2 regions of the Glutamicibacter endophyticus genome follow, and region 2 is predicted to be linked to the other one. Evidence: predicted binding sites of a transcription regulator. Region 2 holds the regulator's gene; the other holds the start of a gene.
The links. The regulator Rex, encoded in region 2, represses fermentation and respiration genes when NADH is low (regulators of the CRP and FNR family bind a similar motif). The targets are predictions, from matches to a motif close to CTTGTGAANNNNTTCACAAG.

Region 1 (3,403 bases), 1.4 Mb from region 2:
GTCCAGCACGCCGCACACCAGTAATGGGAAAAGCAGTGCAAGAGCCTGTGAAACCTCCAGTACCGCCGTCGGCAGGACGACGGAATCTGCTGCGGCCGATTGTAGAACATACAGCACCGCGTTGCTGGCCGATACGGCATAGGTGAAGAGAATCAGGACGGCTAAGACCCAGATATATCCGTCGGAAAAGCGATCAAAACGCTCCTGGGTACTGCGCCGTGCGCGCGCACGCCTGAAGATATCCTGTGGCTCGAAGTCTGTGCTGGCGACGGTCATGACACTCGGCCTTCGAGCCAGCGGGCACCGGATTCGGCGTCGAGCGCCCGGATGCTTCGCCCCTCGAGCAGCAGCACCTGCTGCAGTGATTGGCGGATCAATTGCGGGTCATGGCTCACCACTAGCAGCCCCACCCCGCGTGCATCGCGGAGCTCAGCCAGTCGATGGTAGAGCCGTTGCCGAATTTGGTAGTCGAGACGCTGCTCGGGCTCGTCGAATATGAGCAAACTTGCCGGACGTACCAAGGTCGAGGCCAAGAGAAGCCTGCGGCGTTGCCCCGAAGATAACTCGGCCGGCAAATGCTCGGCGACATCGGCAAGGGCGAAAAACTCCAGTTCGTGCTCGACTGCCCGTTCCCAGCGGGCTACCCGATGTCCGCGCGCCACTAGTTCCAGATGCTCGGCCACGGTCAGCTCTTCGAAGAAGGCGCCATCGTCGATTTGAACGGCGACCTGCCCACGCACCATGCGGTCGGCTTCCCGTAACGGCTCCCCGCGGTAATACACGCCGCCTGCCACCATTGGCTGAGCCCCAACCATCGTGCGTAGCAGGGTGGATTTACCGGATCCGTTGCTCCCGATGATGCCGTACCCGGTTCCGGGTTCCAGCACCGCCGTGACCGGTTCGCACAAGGCGCGTCCTGCGTAGCCAAATTCCAAAGAATCGAGCCGCAGGGCTACGTCGGTACTATCCATAGCGCTCACGCTACCAACGAGAGCGGGCGTGACACGTCGCTCGGTGTGCTGAACCGGTCCTACGACTTAAGGCTGAGTGGGCTCAACGTTGTAGCCGGGCTCGACTTTCTTGAACCAACGGATAACCAGCGCCGTAACTGGCACGAAGAGGACTTCAACGGCCGTCTTGTAGACGAACCCGACGACAACGTAGTTCAAGAAGGTACCTGCGTCTGCAATCCCCAGAACCGGTGCGGCCACCGAGCAGAAAATGACCGTATCCAGCAATTCCCCGACGCCACTGGATCCCACCAGACGACCGATCAGACCCCGCTCACCAAAGCGTTCCTTAAGCCGAACCAGCACCCAAGAATTGGTGAGCTGTCCGACGAGGAAACCCAGTCCGGAGGCTAGAACGATCTGCCACACCGGTCCGAGCGTGCGCTCAAGGGCTTCTTGGCCGTCGTAAAACTCTGCCGCGGGTAGCTGGATCATGATCCAGAAGCACACCACGGCAAAAATCGCGAGAGCGAATGTGGTGATGATCGAGCGCCGCGCCGCCTTCAGTCCGTACACCTCGGAGATCACATCGCCCAAGATGTAGGCCAGCGGGAACAGGAAGAACCCGCCGTCGGTGACCAGGGGTCCGATGATCACGCCCTTAGAGGCGCCGATGTTGGAGAGAATCACCACCGCTCCCATGAGGGTGAGCAAGGTGGAGAAGTACGCCGAACCCGGCGTAGCAAAACGTGCCCGCGAAGGCCGCGCGGACGGCATGGCGGTTTCAACGCCCATAAGAAAAGTCCTTGTCAAAGTGGTTCGCCAGGAATTGAGCCGAGTCGAAGCTCGCGTCAGTCACTTCCCGCTGTATTAGCACTTACCTGCCAAGTATCCCATGGTGTACGAGACACGCTTCCGTGAGGCGCTTCACGCCCAAATGGTATTTGAAAGGTCAAAGACCGCAAATTCAGCATCTCACTACGTATTCTTCGCACCAGCTAGTTGAACAATCGGTTTGGTCGGTGATGCGGTTCGCATGGACTCCAGTGGCCCACGCGCAATTTTTGAACGCGTTCAAAAAATGGCTAGACTGGGAAGACGAAAAGTCACGGGAAAGGGAGTTTGGATGCAGCCGTGCACCACCAAAGGGAAAGCGACTCGAGCGCACCTGTTGGATACCGCCCTAACCTGCTTCGCAGAGTCCGGCTATCGCGAATCCAGCATGCGCACTATTGCCCAGCGCGCCGGAGTCTCGTTGTCTCACGCGTACTACTACTTCGACTCCAAAGAGGCGATCGTGGGGCACCTATTGCTGAATTTGCGCACGGAGCAATATCGCCGATGCAAGGAGTTGCTCGGCGAAGGCAATACGCTTGAGGCCAATATTCGCATCGTGTTCAAGGAAGCGATCGAGGTGATGCGCCCCTATCACGACTTCGGGCCGGCCTTTATGCAGGTACTGCGTTCCGCGACTCAGGACGCGACCGACGCGCAGCGAGAGGGCATAGAACTTGCGTTATGGCGTCAAGTGGTTGACGAAGCCAGGCCCCTGCCGCCGTTGGGCATCCGAAAGGATCTACCGCGTTTCCTCTGGCTCGTTTCGCGCCAGTTGATGTCGGTGTGGGCCTACGACTCCTCCGAGACGCAACGCCGCTCCCGGGCGTTGGCCATAGCCTTGGCGCCGGTCATCGCAAAGTTTGCCGTGCTTTGCCGCCTGCCGGTGGTCCGTTCGCTGTTCACGGATGTCATGGAACTCATGGATTCCACCACCGGGACCGCAGAGCGCGATCCTTCCGAACGACTACAGGCCAAGGCTTCGTAACCTACGGTTCACCACATTTCTTGTGCTCGGTCATGGTGGGCGTAGAGTCTGAATGAAGGATCCCTTTTCCCACCACGGCAAGGAGTTGGATACACCATGGGCACAGCAGTGCGGCAACTTCCCGAATGGACCGCCGCCTATGCGCTTCTGCGCGATCGCATCGCGTCTTTTCCCGGCGAAGATCAGGTCCGCTCCGTAGATCAAGACGGTAACGACGCCGAAATTCTGCGTTACTGGCCGGCCGCGGACTGGACACCGCCTGCCGACGTACGCAGACTCATTCTCCTAGGGCCCGGCAACGACGGCAACACGCAATCCTTGCGTAGCGCGGGCTTCACCCCGCTGAGCACGATGACCTTGCTGGCGGCACAGCCAACCGACGTGGAACAGTCCGTGAAATTGGCTGAAACCTCTGTGCTCTTCGAAGCACCCATGGATCACTACGACGTTGTTGAGGTTGCCGATTTCGATCGCCCCGTGGCCCGCGGCCGGATGCATTATGGATCAACGTTCGGATTGATCTCGGACCCCGATCTTTTCGCGCCCAGTGACCCCGACACCGCACGGCGAGCAGTTATCGCTAGTTTTGCGGGGTCGGCCTTTGCCCATGGCCTACCTTGGATATTCTTAA
Region 2 (3,403 bases):
CGAATTTGTTGCCAGCTTCGATCACGCGGTCGTCGGTCAACACCGGAAGGTCGAGCGCTTGCGCGGTGGGTTGCGCGGTCTGTTGAGCACGGATGAGCGGCGATGCGACCAGTCGCACGATCTTCGCTCCCTGCGCCGCCTTGGCTTCGAAATACTCTCCGGCTCGATCAGCCATTTCAAAACCCAGAGGTGACAAGCCATAACCGGGAATCCGCCCGTAGAGCACTTTGTCCGGGTTAAAAACTTCCCCATGGCGCAACAAATGAACGGTCGATCGTGGCATGCTTCCAGTGTCTCAAACATTAACGGCCGGTGATGACAAATGTGTCCGTGATCAAGTATTCACAGCTCCTGCATGGTATTCCCATAAGTAAAAACCATCCTTTGGGATGGTCAACGTACCGCGACGTGGCAATTAGGCTGGAGATAGCACCAACTACCGCAGGAGATTCGCATGAGTACTAACGACCCTTATCAGCCGCACGACCCCAACCAGCCAGGCCAGCCTTATAACCCGGGCTCTACGCCGGGGGCTCCCTACGGTCAGAACCCTTATGGCGAGAACCCTTACGGTCAGCCCGGCGCGCAGGGTGATACCAATGCCTATGGCGCGCCGATGGCCTACTCGGCCTCGGACGGATCGCAGGGTGGCTATGCACCGGTCCAGCCGCCCACGCAGCGCCCGATGACCTTGAACCTGGCCTTTATTTTCATTGCCGCCGCCGGTGTGCTCAGCGCAATCTCTAACTTCTTACTGGTCCAAAGCGAACTGATCACCAATATGATCCGTTCGGAGTGGGGCATGTTCGAAGAGCAGATGCGCATGCAACTCGAAGCCAGCGGCTCCTCGCCGGAGACCGAGGAGATGCGACAGCTCTTGGAGAATCCGGAACAGTTCATTTCCCTCGTGAACAGCACCCTCGCCGGTTCGGTTATGGCCGGCGCCATCATCTCGGTGTTGCTCTACCTTTTGGTGGGCTTCTTGGTATGGCGTGGCATCAACGCTTTCCGCATTATCGCCACGATCTTCGGCGTCATCTCGCTGCTTGGCTTCATCTACGTCCCGGTCGTGGCCCTCTACGCCTCGGCCGCCGATAGCACCATGTTGAACCTGGTGTTCGTCGCGTCGATCCTCTCCGGCATTGCCGGCGTGGTGTGCGCTTGGTTGCGCCCCTCGAGCGACTACATTCGCCAGCGCCGGATGGCACGCAGGGCTGGTTTCCGCTAAAGACCACACTTCGGCATGGACTTCGGCCCCGAAACCCAGCATGGGTTTCGGGGCCGAAGTCCATTAATCTACCTGAGCAACGCGAAGATTCACTTCTCCGTGTCCTCTTCGCTACGTTGTACCGCGTGGTATGCAAGGATCTGAAGCTCCGTGGACAGATCCACGCGTCGCAAACTCACCGTATCGGGAACCGTCAACGCCCCTTGCGCGAAACTCAGGATGTTCCGCACGCCGGCCTCCACGAGCTCGTCCACCAGCTGCTGAGCTTCTCTGGAGGGGATCGCCAGCACGGCCATGTTGATTTCCAGGTCTTCGACGACTCGAGATAAGGAGCCGACCGGTTGGACGCGGAGTTTACCGACCGGGGTCCCGATCAGATCGGCGGAACTATCCAGTAGCGCTTTGACATTGAAACCGCGGTTCGAAAAGCCGCCGTAACCGCTCAAGGCCCGCCCAAGGTTACCGGCACCGATGATGGCGACATTCCATGGGTGATCCAAACCCATGGTCCGCTCAATGTGGTCGGCCAGATCCTTGACTACGTAACCCACACCCCGTGTGCCGTACGAACCTAAGAGTGAAAGGTCTTTACGCAGGATCGCGGGGTTCACGCCGGCCTCGGTGGCCAGCACCCCCGAACTGGTGCGTTCAATCCCCCGCACGTGCAAGGCCCGCAGGGCGCGCAGGTAACGGGTCAAGCGGTTTAGAGTCGCCTCGGGTAGGGCGCGGGCATCGTTGGCGGGCACATACACCTTTCGGGTCTAAAACTGAAGGACGGCAGCGGCCGAGGGCTATCTGGTGAGCAGACGACGTAACCGAACGGGATCGATCGTCCAAAAGTCGCGCACCGCTCCGTCGATGAGCAATACCGGCACCTCTTCATGGTGACGTTCCAGCAGTGCGGGATGCTCATCGATGTCGAGCTCGCTGAACTCCAAAGAAAGTTCCTGCGTTACCTCGTGCACCGTCTGGCGCGCCGCTGCGCACAGGTGGCAACCGGAGCGCACCAACAGTTGAATTTCCGGGGAAGAAGTCACCGTCTAATGTTCTCATGTCTCATACCCGAGGCACACCGACAATGAAATAAGATGATACAAATGGAGCCCCACGAGCAGTTTTCCGAGGACGACGGTGCCGCGACGCAAGAACGCGTCGCGGCCTTTTTCGATGTCGACAACACCTTGGTGCGCGGAGCCTCCCTCTACGCACTGGCCAAGAAGATGCATCAACGCCGTTTCTTCCGTTGGCGCGAGATCCTCTTCTTTGCCTTGAAACAAACGATGTTTGCCGCACGCGGCGAGCACCTTGGCGACATCGATAAGATTCGTGACCGCGCACTGACCATGGTGCGTCGCATCTCGGTGGCTGATATGGAGGCCATCGGCGAGGAAATCTATGACGAGTTCATCGCCACCAAACTCTGGGCCGGTACCGTCTCAATTGCCCAACAGCATATGGCCGTGGGACGCGAAGTCTGGCTGGTGACGGCCACCCCCAATGAAGTAGCCTCCGTTATCGCCCGTCGGCTAGGGCTCACCGGAGCCTTGGGTACACAGGTGGCCCAACAGGACGGACAGTACACCGGCGCCCTTGAGGGGCCGATTCTGCACGCGGTGCAGAAGGCCGAGGCTGCGCGTCGCTTGGCTCGCGAACGTTCGATTAGCCTGTCGAGCTCGTGGGCCTATTCTGATTCGTATAACGACATTCCACTCTTGGAAGCGGTCGGCCATCCGGTCGCGATTAATCCCGACGGGCGGCTCCGCGGCTACGCCAAACGCTGTGGCTGGCAGGTCTACGATTTTCGGACCGGTCAGCGCGCCGCCCGGGTCGGACTTCGCATTGCCGGGGTCCTGGGTGCCATCTGGGCCGCGAAGCGCTCGGTCACCCGACGTGGGAATCACCACGAGGAGCTTTAAACACCACGCCGCCGCGGAGGAAATCCTCTCGCGGCGGCGTACATTGCCACAACGGCAAATTCGCGAAGTGCGAATTTACTTCTTGTTGCGGCGCTGGTGGCGGGTCTTGCGAAGCAGCTTGCGGTGCTTCTTCTTCGACATGCGCTTGCGGCGCTTCTTAATAACTGAGCCCATAGTGGATTCCTCACAAACTAATTAATGCGCCAACCCCTAACGGCAAGAACCGCAACCGCGATGTCTTCAGGGATTGACCGGACGT

Region 1: a site for Rex is predicted at 2,012-2,031, ahead of ACJD00_RS02165 (queuosine precursor transporter). Genes of this name have one in related genera too.

Annotation. Positions count from the first base shown of each region.
Region 1 covers NZ_CP174200.1:435,022-438,424, reverse strand. Annotated here, with positions in the region: gene ACJD00_RS02175 (DUF6297 family protein) at 1-276, opposite strand, end outside; gene ACJD00_RS02170 (ABC transporter ATP-binding protein) at 273-971, opposite strand; gene ACJD00_RS02165 (queuosine precursor transporter) at 1,038-1,745, opposite strand; gene ACJD00_RS02160 (TetR/AcrR family transcriptional regulator) at 2,077-2,772, shown strand; gene ACJD00_RS02155 (hypothetical protein) at 2,869-3,403, shown strand, end outside.
Region 2 covers NZ_CP174200.1:2,592,320-2,595,722, forward strand. Annotated here, with positions in the region: gene ACJD00_RS12100 (histidine phosphatase family protein) at 1-283, opposite strand, end outside; gene ACJD00_RS12105 (DUF3824 domain-containing protein) at 455-1,228, shown strand; gene ACJD00_RS12110 (redox-sensing transcriptional repressor Rex) at 1,318-1,974, opposite strand; gene ACJD00_RS12115 (glutaredoxin family protein) at 2,020-2,265, opposite strand; gene ACJD00_RS12120 (HAD-IB family hydrolase) at 2,326-3,144, shown strand; gene ACJD00_RS12125 (30S ribosomal protein bS22) at 3,220-3,318, opposite strand.